One region of the Gracilibacillus phocaeensis genome, then DNA from elsewhere that is predicted to be linked to it. Evidence: riboswitches for the same ligand, from Rfam matches in the RefSeq annotation. Region 1 holds a riboswitch; each other region holds the start of a gene.
The links. Region 1 has a riboswitch for S-adenosylmethionine ahead of E0E32_RS06815 (bifunctional homocysteine S-methyltransferase/methylenetetrahydrofolate reductase). Riboswitches for the same ligand answer to the same signal wherever they lie in the genome.
Positions count from the first base shown of each region.

Region 2: another riboswitch for S-adenosylmethionine. It lies ahead of E0E32_RS07425 (phosphoadenylyl-sulfate reductase); the one in region 1 lies ahead of E0E32_RS06815 (bifunctional homocysteine S-methyltransferase/methylenetetrahydrofolate reductase).
Region 3: another riboswitch for S-adenosylmethionine. It lies ahead of E0E32_RS08340 (thiolase family protein); the one in region 1 lies ahead of E0E32_RS06815 (bifunctional homocysteine S-methyltransferase/methylenetetrahydrofolate reductase).
Region 4: another riboswitch for S-adenosylmethionine. It lies ahead of E0E32_RS05395 (SDR family NAD(P)-dependent oxidoreductase); the one in region 1 lies ahead of E0E32_RS06815 (bifunctional homocysteine S-methyltransferase/methylenetetrahydrofolate reductase).

Region 1 is NZ_LR131143.1:488,300-491,631, forward strand. Features, by position in the region: gene E0E32_RS06810 (nitroreductase family protein) at 68-634, opposite strand; SAM riboswitch class I at 842-947, shown strand; gene E0E32_RS06815 (bifunctional homocysteine S-methyltransferase/methylenetetrahydrofolate reductase) at 1,026-2,873, shown strand; gene metE (5-methyltetrahydropteroyltriglutamate--homocysteine S-methyltransferase) at 2,904-3,332, shown strand, end outside.
Region 2 is NZ_LR131143.1:618,827-622,158, forward strand. Features, by position in the region: gene E0E32_RS07420 (aldo/keto reductase family protein) at 1-795, shown strand, start outside; gene E0E32_RS22125 (hypothetical protein) at 1,096-1,242, opposite strand; SAM riboswitch class I at 1,655-1,776, shown strand; gene E0E32_RS07425 (phosphoadenylyl-sulfate reductase) at 1,853-2,575, shown strand; gene E0E32_RS07430 (assimilatory sulfite reductase (NADPH) flavoprotein subunit) at 2,632-3,332, shown strand, end outside.
Region 3 is NZ_LR131144.1:101,664-104,995, forward strand. Features, by position in the region: gene E0E32_RS08325 (alpha-L-fucosidase) at 1-64, shown strand, start outside; gene E0E32_RS08330 (hypothetical protein) at 181-552, shown strand; gene yidC (membrane protein insertase YidC) at 501-1,301, shown strand; SAM riboswitch class I at 1,592-1,701, shown strand; gene E0E32_RS08340 (thiolase family protein) at 1,777-2,943, shown strand; gene E0E32_RS08345 (acetoacetate--CoA ligase) at 2,940-3,332, shown strand, end outside.
Region 4 is NZ_LR131143.1:181,594-184,925, reverse strand. Features, by position in the region: gene E0E32_RS05400 (Na+/H+ antiporter NhaC family protein) at 297-1,598, opposite strand; gene E0E32_RS05395 (SDR family NAD(P)-dependent oxidoreductase) at 1,619-2,383, opposite strand; SAM riboswitch class I at 2,458-2,559, opposite strand; gene E0E32_RS05390 (LacI family DNA-binding transcriptional regulator) at 2,927-3,332, shown strand, end outside.

The sequences.
Region 1 (3,332 bases):
GGAAAAAGGCTCACCTTATACCAAAATCCCCCTTCTATATAAAAAAAAGGGGGACCAAGCATCTTACTTATTCCACTACCGTAATCCTATCTTTTGCCGCAAATCTAGGAGTTGGGGTTGGGGACTTGGCTGGATAGCCAACTTGAATCTGGCCTACGACTCTCTCGTTCTCTGTCAAACCAATCAATTCCGCCGTTTCTGCACAGGTCGCCAATTTACCCGTTTTCCAAAAAGTACTTAACCCTTCCTCCCATGCCAACAGACTGAAATTTTGAATCAGACAGCTGCTAGCAGCGTAGTCTTCTTCTCTTAATTTCGCATCGGTGTGCAGGGTGTTAATCACAAAAAAGAGGAACGGTACGCGGTTTATTTTGTCAAAGGCATTATCGCTGATCACTTGTAAATCTTCTTTGTTATCGGTGTTACTTTTGGCCATTGCCACTTCCCGGTTGATCTCCGCCAGGTTTCGTTTGGCTTCTCCTTGCACAAATACGAATCGCCACGGTTCGGTCAATTTATGATTGGGTACCCAAATCGCCGTTTCCAATAATTCTTCTACTAATGCTGCCGATACTTCCTTATCTTGATAAGCCGATATGGAGCGGCGTTCTCTGATGGTTTGTTTTAACGTCATAGCAACCACTCTCCCTTAATTGATAATCATTTTCAACTATTATTATCTTATGTTATTTCCTCTCTGCAAGTCAAGTATGGAACTAGAAAAAGCCTCACTCTATCTCCAAACACTTTGACCACTTCTTAATTTTTTTCAAAAAAAGGGTTGCGCTCTGTTAAAAAATGCTGTAACATACTTACAAATGTTACTGAAAATTAAATATCTTTCTTATCCAGAGAGGTGGAGGGACTGGCCCTTTGATACCTCAGCAACCGTCTATTACAGACAAGGTGCTACTTCCAGCAAGCAATGAATGCTTGAAAGATGAGATGCTATGGCAGAATCAAATCCCCGTCTTTTAAGCAGACGGGGATTTTTTTATATTTTTTGAAAAGAGGTGAAGCAAAATATGACAACCATTTTGGAAAAACTGAAAAATCAACTAGTAGTAGCGGATGGAGCAATGGGAACCTTACTGTATGCGCATGGAGGCAACCGCTGTTTTGAGTCATACAATACTACGCACCCTGAACAAATCTTAAGTGTACACCGATCCTATATCGAGGCCGGCGCAGAGCTTATTCAAACCAATACATATGGCGCTAACTATATTAAACTATCGCGTTATGGCTTGGAGAATGATGTGCATGAATTGAACACCAAGGCAGTACAGCTTGCCAAACAAGCGGCAGGGAATCAGGCAAATGTGGTTGGCACGATTGGTGGAATCAGAGGAGTACAGAAATTGGACACCTCCGAGTCGGATATTATTCGTGGTTTTAAAGAGCAGCTCTTTTCCCTTCTTTTAGAGGGTGTCGATGGCATACTGCTGGAAACCTATTACGACTTTGAGGAAATAAAACAGGTGTTACAGATTGCCAGAAAAGAAACCGATCTACCGATTATCGCCAATGTATCCATGCATGAGCCAGGAGTAATGGAAAATGGTATGGCTCTGTCAACGGCATTACAAACATTAGAAGATATCGGTGCCGATGTCGTCGGTGTGAATTGCCATTTGGGACCACACTTTATGATCAAGGCATTAGAATCGGTACCGCTTCTGGAGAAAGCCTATTTGGCTGCTTATCCGAACGCTAGTCTGCCATCCTATCAAAATGGCAAACTAGTTTACAATCAGTTTAGTAACTACTTTGAACAGTGCGCTAAAGATTTCCGTGACCAAGGAGTGCATTTGATCGGGGGCTGCTGTGGTACTACTCCTGAACATATTCGCGCCTTAAAGAATGGCGTCACTGGACTGAAACCGATAGAAAGCAAGGAGGTCATTCCGCTCCATTTCCCAGCTGAAAAGCAAACAGAATCTCCACCACCAGAAGAAACACTAGCAGGGAAAGCAGCTAAACAGACAACCGTGATTGTGGAGCTCGATGCACCAAAACATTTGGATACGGAAGATTTTATCAAAGGAGCATTTGCCTTAGAAAAAGCGGGAGTAGACGCAATTACACTGGCAGACAATTCTCTCGCCACACCACGCATCAGTAATGTAGCTATGGCAATCAAGATGAAGCAAGCAGGCTGCAAGGTTACACCGCTTATTCACTTGACTTGTCGAGATCGCAATCTGATTGGTTTACAATCTCACTTAATGGGTTTACACACACTCGGATTACATGAAATCCTAGCGATTACAGGCGATCCTACTCGCATTGGCGGGTTCCCTGGGGCTTCTTCGGTGTTTGATGTCACATCCTTTGAGCTGACCCGCTTAATCAAACAAAGCAATGAAGGATTATCCTTCTCCGGCAGTTCTTTAAAAACAAAAAGCCATTTCCAAGTGGCAGCTGCCTTTAATCCGAATGTTGCTAATCTGGATAAGGCCGTTAAACGAATGGAGCGAAAAATAAAGCATGGTGCCGATTATTTTCTTACCCAGCCCATCTTTAATCATGAACAAATCATCGCTCTCCACCGGGCAACCAAACATATTGACAAACCGATTTTTGTCGGGGTTATGCCACTTACCTCTCATCGCAATGCCGAATTTCTGCATTATGAGGTACCAGGGATGAAACTTTCTGATGAGGTAAGAGCTAGAATGCAGCAGCACGATAACCGCACCGACAGTCTGCAAGAAGGTGTTGAAATTGCCAAAGAATTGATCGACACCGTACTAAGCTATTTTCATGGCGTCTATATCATTACCCCGTTTATGCACTATCCATTAACCGTTGAGTTAACTAAGTATGTGCATAAGCAAGTCAATCAAAAACAAGAAGAGAGCATCCGTTAAAAAAACTAATCAAATAAAGGAGTTTTTTAAATGACAACTATCTTAAGTAATAACCTAGGCTACCCTCGTATTGGCGAAAAAAGAGAATGGAAAAGAGCAATCGAGGCATTTTGGCAAGGAAATCTCAACGAAGAAGAGCTAAAGTCAAAAACGAAACAATTACGCCTGCACAGCCTTAAAAAGCAACAGGAACAAGGGATTGATCTGATTCCAGTAGGAGATTTCTCCTTTTATGACCATATCTTGGATACAGCGATTGCCTTTAATCTGATCCCTAAGCGTTTTCAGCATCATGATCCAACCGAGTTATCTACTTATTTTGCGATTGCTCGCGGCGAGACCAATGCCGTGGCAGCAGAAATGACGAAATGGTTCAACACCAACTATCATTATATTGTACCGGAATTAGAGGGAACGACACCAAAACTAAATGAGAACCGGGCGCTTACTTATTATCAA
Region 2 (3,332 bases), 130 kb from region 1:
TATATGCGTGGGGAGGCAGAGAAGATTGTTGGCAAGGCACTTCGTAACTATCCGCGACATTCCTATGTCCTAGCCACTAAGGTTTTCGGCAAAATGGGGGATGGTCCTAATGATCAAGGTCTTTCGCGCAAGCATATTATGGAACAATGTGAAGCCAGCCTAACTCGACTAGGACTTGATTATGTCGATATCTATTACTGTCATCGTTATCATGCAGATACGCCATTAGAAGAAACTTTACGTGCTTTAGATGATTTAGTCAGACAAGGCAAGGTGCTATACATCGGGGTAAGTGAATGGTCCGCCGCACAAATTGCCGAGGCAGTACATATTGCCGACAAGCGATTATTGGATCGCATTGTCGTCCATCAGCCCAATTACAGTATGCTTCACCGACAGATTGAGGATGAGATTATCCCTATTAGTGAAAAACATGGAATCGGCCAAGTAGTTTACTCACCATTAGCGCAAGGGGTGCTCACTGGCAAGTATAAAAAAGGGCAAGATATCCCTGCTGACAGTCGAGCAGCTCAAGACAATTTAGATTTATCCAAATTACTAACAGCTAAGAATCTGGACCGCGTCGAGGCGTTAAATAATGAAGCGGCCAATGAAGGGATCTCCTTGTCCCAGCTTGCCCTTGCCTGGATCCTGCGCCAATCCAATGTGTCTAGCGCATTAATTGGGGCGAGTAAGCCCGAACAAATCGAAGAAAATGTTCAAGCTTCCGGTGCCAAATTGTCACCAGAAACCATGGCCAAGGTGGAAGGGATTTTGAGTAATCCTTATCACTAATTCCATTCCAATGTGGTAAATCAATAAATGAGTCCGATGGTTTATCATCTCCACACAATGTTAGCTGAACCAATCGGGTCGTTACCTAGTTATAAGCATCCCACTTAAAATCATTATGCTTTTCCTGGTGGGACGCTTATAGCCTGTTACACTACGTTAAACAAAATCGATTTCTTGAAGCGGAAGTCGAACATAATATGGTAAGAAAATACATGAGTCTGTTTTTCTTGTAGTGGATCAAGATGAAATGAGGATAGAGATACCCATTTTTATTTTCGATTATTAAGTGCGGAAGGAATATTAATGATCCTTACACCTTTCGCCAACAATCCCTGAATAGCAGCCATTGTTAGGTTTATTTAGACCTTTTTCTACCATAATACCCACACTAGCTAGCTTCTTCATGATATATTCTTGTTCTTCCGCAAAAGTTTTTTTCCGCATCATGCAACACCTCTTCCACCAACATTCCCTTTTTATGTTACTATATCATCCTATTTTAACAAGAGGTAGATGATTTAAAATGGACATATTAAATACTTTATACATTTATAAGCAAGTCTTCTTTCACATTATCTCCTGATAATACCTCGTTTGATCCATTCGTGTAAATGGATCAAGAGCACTTATCCAATAAATGAGAAATTATTTAATTCAACTTATATATCCTATGATAAATAAACTTAAATACCTAATATTAGACCGAGTATTATTTTACATGATTCTTTTTAAAAGCCTCCTTTCTTAAACCAACCTTCTCACTAGTCATTATGTATGAAATTAACATAAATCCGACAAAACCTATTGACATTAAGGGTTAATGTGTATAAGATATAGAATAACAATTATTACACTAATTTTCTTATCAAGAGAGGTGGAGGGGCAGGCCCAGCGAAACCTCGGCAACAGGTTAACCATATACACTGTGCCAATTCCTGCGGGACAGCATATATTTTAGTAATGGAACCCGAGAGATAAGAAGGAATGATAACAAGATTATCTACCTTCTTAATCGATCATGATTGAGAAGGTTTTTATTATATGAGGAGGAGTTTACATGATTACGTTTGATAACTTTCACGACAGTGATTTCCATCATGAAACTTACGACGATAATGATCCGACTAAAGGTGCTCAAAGTCTTTTAGAATGGGCGTACCAGACATATGATGATTCGCTTGTTTATGCCTGCAGCTTCGGTGCCGAAAGCATGGTTTTGATTGATCTTATTGCCCAAACGAAGCCTGATGCTAAACTCGCTTTTCTAGATACAGGACTGCATTTTCAAGAAACCTATGATTTGATTGAGGAAGTCAAACAGCGTTACCCATCGCTTCAGATCACCTTTAAAAAGCCAGAGTTAACGGTGGATGAGCAACGAGAGAAGCACGGAGCGGCCTTATGGTCCCGAAACCCTGATCAATGCTGTTATATCCGCAAAGTGAAGCCATTAGAAGAAGTACTAAGTGGTGCCACTGCTTGGATATCCGGTCTAAGAAGAGAGCAATCGCCTACAAGGGCGAACACGAATTACATCAACAAGGATGAACGGTTTCAATCCGTAAAAGTATGTCCTTTGATTCATTGGACTTGGGATGATGTTTGGGGATATATTGAAGAACATCAGCTACCCTATAATGCCTTGCATGATCAAAATTATCCGAGTATCGGTTGTATCCCTTGTACCTCACCAGTAACTGGCGAAGGTGATGAACGTTCAGGAAGATGGAGTAATTCTCAAAAGACGGAATGCGGCTTACACATCGCTCCATCGTCTTAATTTTTTTCGGCATACCCCAGTAAATCGATCGTATTAATAAAAATGAGGTGACGACATTGACTTTACAAGTGGCAAATTCCCCATTTGATCAAAAGCAAACAGAAATCTTAAACCAGCTCTTACCAAGCTTAACTGAATCTCAAAAAACTTGGCTTTCTGGTTACTTAGCAGCTTCTCAAGGCAGCGAACCTGCACCGGCTGCCGCTTCCACACCGGAGGCGACACAGGAAGAAGTCATTGCCACACGAACCGCTACTATTCTTTACGGTTCTGAAACTGGCAATAGCCAGACACTAGCTGAACAGCTATCCGACAAATTGAAAGGGATGCAGCGTGAGGTACATGTTTCAAGTATGGATGACTTTAAGGCTAAGAAACTCAAAGAAGTAGAAGATTTATTTATTATCACCGCCACACATGGAGAGGGAGATCCACCCGATAATGCGATTGAATTCCATGAATTTCTTCACAGTCGCAAAGCACCGAAATTACAAGGCGCTAAGTTCTCTGTCCTGTCATTGGGCGATGAATCATATGAACATTTTTGTCAGACAGGGCTAGATTTCGATAAGCGCTTAGAAGAATTAGGCGCGGAACGCATTCATCCCCGAGTGGATTGCGATGTCGATTTTGAGGAATTGGCAGAGGAATGGATCACTGGTCTATTAGGTGTATTAGAGGAACAAACGGAGAAAAGTGTAAAAACGAATGCAGCCGTCCCTACCCCTGCAGAGCAGCCGATTTTTTCTAAAAGCAA
Region 3 (3,332 bases), on a different contig from region 1:
GCAGTGTAAAACCACGCAGGTGCAATCAGATAAACCAGTGGTATTAAAAATAGAATTGGACTGACTGTATTTGCCACTGTCTATTTTATATTATTTTTAGTATAATGAAGAATTAGATGAAACAAATAAACTTGTCACAACGTAAATAGTAAATAGACAAATGAAAGGAGGTGAATACAGATGGCGATTGAATTGTTGTATGACTTATTAGCTGAAGTTTCTCCAATGTACTTTTATTTGAGTATCATTCTGTCAATGATTTTCACGTTTCGAATGGTAGATATTCATGTTAGTAGTACGATAATGGCAAACCAGAGATATACAAAAGAATACCATGCATTGGCATTTAAGCGGCTGCCAATCGATGATGCTCGTGAGGATTCACGTGATGTACAAGACTGGATAACCCATACAACCAAGCGCATAGATGTGCCTGATGATGATAGTGATAATCATTCCTTCTCGTTTTATCCAAGCAAACAAAAACGAGGAGGTTCACAATGGGACAAAAATCTGTATTCCCTTTCTTTGGCAAGTATAGTTTTATTGTAGGAACGATTCTTTTATTTTTAACTGGTTGTGTTGGTGATGGAGATTCATCTGGCTTTTTTGATCAGTATTTGATTGGTCCATTTTCTTATCTTATCAAACATTTGGCGACTCTATTAGGGGATAATTATGGACTGTCTATTATCGTGCTGACGGTGATGATACGTTTGTTATTGATGCCTTTCATGCTAAAACAAATGAAATCAAGTCGCGAGATGCAGGAGAAAATGAAGGTGCTAAAACCGGAGATGGATGCAATCAAGGAAAAGTATAAAGATAGCAGTAAAGATGTCAATGTGCAAATGCAACAGGAGACGATGCAACTTTATCAGAAACACCAAATCAATCCTTTAGCATCGCTTGGCTGTCTCCCTATTATCATTCAATTTCCGATCTTAATTGGTTTTTACTATGCGATTCGTAGCACACCGGAGATTTCCACTCATTCCTTTTTGTGGTTTAGTCTGGGAGAGGCAAATATCTGGATGGCATTGATAGCCATGGCGGTTTATTTTGTGCAATCAAGAGTGACACAAATGGGTATGGATCCCGCTCAGAAAAAACAAATGGCGATCATTGGTCTGATCTCACCGGTCATGATTGGTCTGGTTTCTTTTGGGGCACCAGCAGCACTTCCGCTGTATTGGACGACGGGTGGCTTGTTTTTAATTGTTCAAACACTGATTTCCAAGAAACTGTATCAACCAGGAACTTTATCCACTGCCATTAGCTATAAATCGAAACAAACATAGAAGGTTATTCAAGAGACAGGGTGGTTTGCCCTGTCTCTTTATTTGTGGATACGGAAATGACGGCCAAAATGAGAGGAGAATCGTAAAAAAAGTCCGTCATCCGCAACGAGATCGCTTTCCTGTTTAAAAATTTTTCGATAATTCTTGACAAGGGTTTTTTCTTGTGATAAAGTATACCATGTTACTTGGTATTATTTGAACGCTTTTTTACTATATTAATAGATGCAGATACAATCAACTCTCTATGTTGCTATAGAGAGTTTTCCAAACTTATAAAATTATATAGAAATATCTTATCCAGAGTGGTGGAGGGACATGGCCCTGCGAAACCCGGCAACCTTTAAGTGCATGCAGCTTAAAAGGTGCTAAATCCATCAGGTATCATCCTGACAGATAAGAAGTGGAACAGTCCTCTTTTTATCGAAAGAGGGCTTTTTTTATTAGATGATCGATAACATAGAACGAGGGGATTATAATGACAGTTGTTATTTTGGATGGGAAACGAACACCTTATGGTAAATGGAATGGGGCATTGGCGGGGTATAACGCTGTATCACTTGCCAGCAAACCATTAACTCATTTAATAGAAAAATATCCGACTCTGGGAACGATTGATGGCGTGATACTGGCACAAGTGATTCAAGCTGGCCAAGGACAGAATCCTGCGAGGCAAGTGGCATTTCAGGCGGGGTTAGACAGTCGGATTCCGGCGATGACAGTAAATAATGTTTGTCTTGGCGGGGTAGCCACCGTGATCGACGCTGTAAGAAGAATCAAACTTGGCGAAGGGAACACCTACATTGTTGGTGGAATGGATTCCATGTCCAACGCTCCTTACGTCATTCCAAAGCCTAAACCCAAAGACTTTGGTCATCAGCAAATGACGGATACCTTGCTTCGAGATGGATTATCCTGCGCCTTGAGTGAACAATCCATGGGCGTGTTGACAGAGCAGTATAACCCATCCTTTCACATTACTAGAGAAGAGCAAGATAACATAGCTTTTTTATCACAAACACGGGCAGCAAAAGCGCGTGACGCTGGACGATTAGCGGAAGAAATCGTGCCGTTTGATCAGGTGTTAGTAGAAGATGAGGGAATACGGCCTCAGACCACATTGGATAAATTAGCAGGTTTGTCACCTGTTTTTGCAAAGGATGGAACGATTACGGCAGGGAACGCTTCACAAATGACGGATGGTGCGAGTGTTGGAATTGTCACTACTTCAGCTAAGGCAGAAGAGTTGAATACGGAGCCACTTGCTTGTGTCAAGGATTGGGCAGAAACTGCAGGGCCAGATACCAGCCTACAAACCAAACCAGCAGATGCCATCGAAATGGTATTAAAACAGCAAAAACTTACCGTGGAAGATATTGATTTATTTGAAATAAATGAGGCATTTGCCAGTGTCGTTATTGCCAGTGCCAATCAATTATCTATTTCCGAGGATAAATTAAATGTAAATGGTGGTGCAATAGCTATTGGTCACCCATTAGGCGGTACCGGTTTCCGACTGGTTCTAACTCTTGCCTACGAATTAAGACGACGAGGTGGGGGGAAAGGAATCGCTGCATTATGTGGTGGTGGCGGACAAGGAATCGCGATATTAATAGAGGTAAATGGGAAAGGGGATAAAGCATGAGTGTGGAAATAAAAGAACGCAATCATCATTTATTATGGGAGCCTACTCAGCAGGATATCGAACAATCAAACTTAAAAAGCTTCGCCACACAAGTGAATCAGCCATTATTCCCTTATGAAAGGTTGCATCGCTGGTCGATAACCCATATCGGTGCCTTTTGGTCGGCTGTTTGGGATTACGCCGAGCTGATAGGAGAGAAAGGTACGATTGCTTATTTGCCTGGCAAGACGATGAAAGAAGCTACCTTTTTTCCGGAAGCACGGCTGAATTTTGCCGAAAATCTCTTGCAAGGAAATCCCAATAAGATTGCTGCTTATGAAGCAGATGAAACAGGCGTGACTGGGCAAATAACCTATGCCGAATTGCGAATCGAAGTGGCGAAAGCACAG
Region 4 (3,332 bases), 310 kb from region 1:
GGCCTCTAATATCTCTGGCTCTCCATAAGATGGACTTCCAGCTGTTTGCTACAAAAGCTTAAAAAGCGCCGATGATGTAGTTCGTGGGGATAGAATCTCCTCTGTTAACATGGGAGGCAGGAATTTTAAGCAGATGAAACACAGAAGCGAATAGTTAAATGAGCCTGCTGATTCGTGGTGGCATCAGCAAGTCGTTTAACATGTATCATATATTCGTGATAAACAGGTAAAGTAAAGTGAAAAAAGAGGTAACAACAGCTACAGTGGTGTGTGGCATGTTGTTACCTCTTTTGTGATTAAGCTTTGTTTCTAGTCGAACTTCGCGGAAATCCTGTTAATATCGCTACGATACCGCATACCCCAAGCAATATAGGATAAAAAGAATAAGGAATCACCTGTAAGGGTGAGATAGAGGCCAGGCTGGCGATGGCAAGCATTTGGCCTCCATATGGTACAATTCCCTGCCAGCAGGCGGCGAATATATCCAGTAAACTGGCTGCCCTTCTTGGCTGAATGCGATATTCTTGTGCAATATTTTTGGCAAGTGGTCCGGTCATAATAATCGAAATCGTGTTATTGGCTGTGCTAATATCGGCAACACTTACCAGGCTGGCAATGCCGAACTCGGCTCCTTTTTTGGAATGTATTCTGTTGGAAACGAAATTCAGCAGGAAGGTAATCCCGCCATTGTGTTGAATAATTCCAATCATTCCGCCGATTAATAAGGCAACGATCGCAATGTCTTCCATATTGATGATTCCCTGCGAAGCGGCTTGGATCAGGGTTGTTCCCGTATAGGAGCCGTCAATTAAGCCAATCACCCCGGCAAAAATAATTCCGCCTATCAGGACAATCAATACATTGACACCGAGTATAGCAACAATCAATACGGTGAGATAAGGAAGCACTTTAACAAAATTATACGAGTAATCCTCCAGGTTATTGACATGACTTCCAGAAGTAATTACCCATAAAATAACGGCGGTGACGATTGCACCAGGCAATACAATAAAAAAATTGGTTTTAAATTTGTCGCTCATAGCCGAATTTTGTGTTCGCGAAGCAGCAATGGTTGTGTCTGAGATCATCGACAGGTTATCACCAAACATCGCCCCGCCCAGAACGGTAGCCATTGCTAGTGCCATCGGAATATCGGTCTGTTCGGCAATTCCGATACCAATTGGTACAAGCGCCACAACGGTTCCCATCGAAGTTCCCATCGTAACGGAGATAAAACAACCGATGATGAACAAACCAATCATTAATAGGTTAGCTGGCAGTAAAGATAATCCAAGATTTACTGTGGCATCAACGGCTCCCATGCCGCTTGCCACTTCTGAGAATGCTCCGGCAAGCACGAAGATAATGACCATTAAGACAATGTTCTCGTGTCCGGCTCCTTTTGTAAATACTTCTATTTTCTTGCTTAATTTTTCCTTGCGGTTCATGGCCAGTGCTACCGCTGAAGCAATGATGATCGCGACATTAATCGGCATACTGGAAAAGTCTCTAGTAACGATACCTGTCCCAATAAATAACATGATAAAGATAAGTAACGGTAATAGTGCATATGCGTTCCCTTTTGCTTGCTGTGTCATTTGAATGACCTCCTGTGCTGTTAATTCATCGTCATGCCGCCTGTAATGTTGAGTGCCTGCCCTGTCATATAATCGGAAAATGGGGAGGCAAGAAACATCACGACATAAGCGACATCTTCGGGAGTTCCGGTTCGTCCGAGTGGTACTTGTGAAGCGTCTTCTTGACGAATTGCTTCCTCATCTAATCCTCGAAGCTTTCCACCAAGGACACGTTCCCGGTGTTTCATGCTGGTTTCAATGATCCCGGGACAGACAGCATTTACGTTGATTTGATCCTGAGCAAGTTCTAAGGCCATCACCTTTGTCAAGCCAATTACGGCATGTTTGGAAGCAACGTAAGAGCCCATTAAGCGATAGCCGTTCTTACCTGCTTGTGAGGCGATATGTATCATTTTGCCGCTGGTTCCTTGTTTTTTCATTTGCTGGGCAATGACCTGACTGCATAACTGGACTCCTTTTGCATTGACGTCCATCGTTTTGTCCCAATCTTCTTCTTTGATATCGACCAGATAATCCATCGTTGAGATGCCAGCATTATTAACAAGAATATCTACTTTACCAAAACGGTTGATGACCTGTTCCATCATTTTTTCTACATTCTCTTTATTGGAGACATCTGCTTGGATATAAAATAAGTCTCTTTCTGTATTTCTGCCGCTGGGGTGTAGATCGACAACGGCCACCTTTGCATGAGAATGACGCAGGGCGTCGACGATGGCTTTTCCAATTCCATTTGCTCCGCCTGTGACAACGGCCACTTTATCTGTAAGGTCTATCGTGAACATAAAAAATCCTCCCTTGCATTAGAAAAGGGCCTTTTCTGCATAAGAAGAGGCCCTTAAGTGTTTATTCACTGCTCCTCTTATCTGTTAGCATAATCGCTACTGGAATTGGCACATTACTCCATGGAGCTGTTGCCGAGGCTTCCAAGGGCCAGTCCCTCCACCTCTCTAGATAAGAATTGTCTATTAATGATGTTTCTAAATATAACGTTTTTGCTAGGTAAAATCAAGTGTTTTGTTTTGCTAATAGAGCCTCTTGAACAAAAGTTTGCACTGAAACCTTTCTATATAAGTTGAAGGTATAAATGTGACAAAACGTGTGATAAGCAAGTCTTTGCTCGCTTTATTGCCTAATAATATCTAGGTTGATCCAGGAGAAATTACTTCATTCCACTTATATAGTGCAATTCTCCTGTTATACGACACACCCCATTGCTTTTATTATATTTTATATTATAATAGTAAACACAATGTAATGGATTACATTGTTAATAGAAAGGCAATAAAGCAAACAAAATTCAGAAAAAAATGAAAGGAGGTAACAAAATGCCAACGATTCAAGATGTAGCCAAGAAGGCAGGAGTATCCGTGGCTACGGTGTCCCGAGTACTAAATAAACCATCATCCGTAGCAGAAAAAACCCGAGAGAAAGTGAATAAGGCGATGAAGGTGTTAGATTATTCACCCAGTATCTTAGGGAGAAATTTGCGAAATTCGGAAAGTCGCATGTTGTTAGTTTTATTGCCAAAGATATCGAATCCTTTCTATTTGAGAATAGTTGAGGGAATTGAAGAAACCGCTTTAAATTATGGTTATCATATATTAGTATGTCAAACGCACACCACTTCAGAGCGAGAAGATGTTTATTTCAATTTGTTGAAAAACCAGCAGGCGGCTGGGGCCATTACTATGGATCCGCTGATTAATCGTCAGACCATTTCTAGTTTGGCAG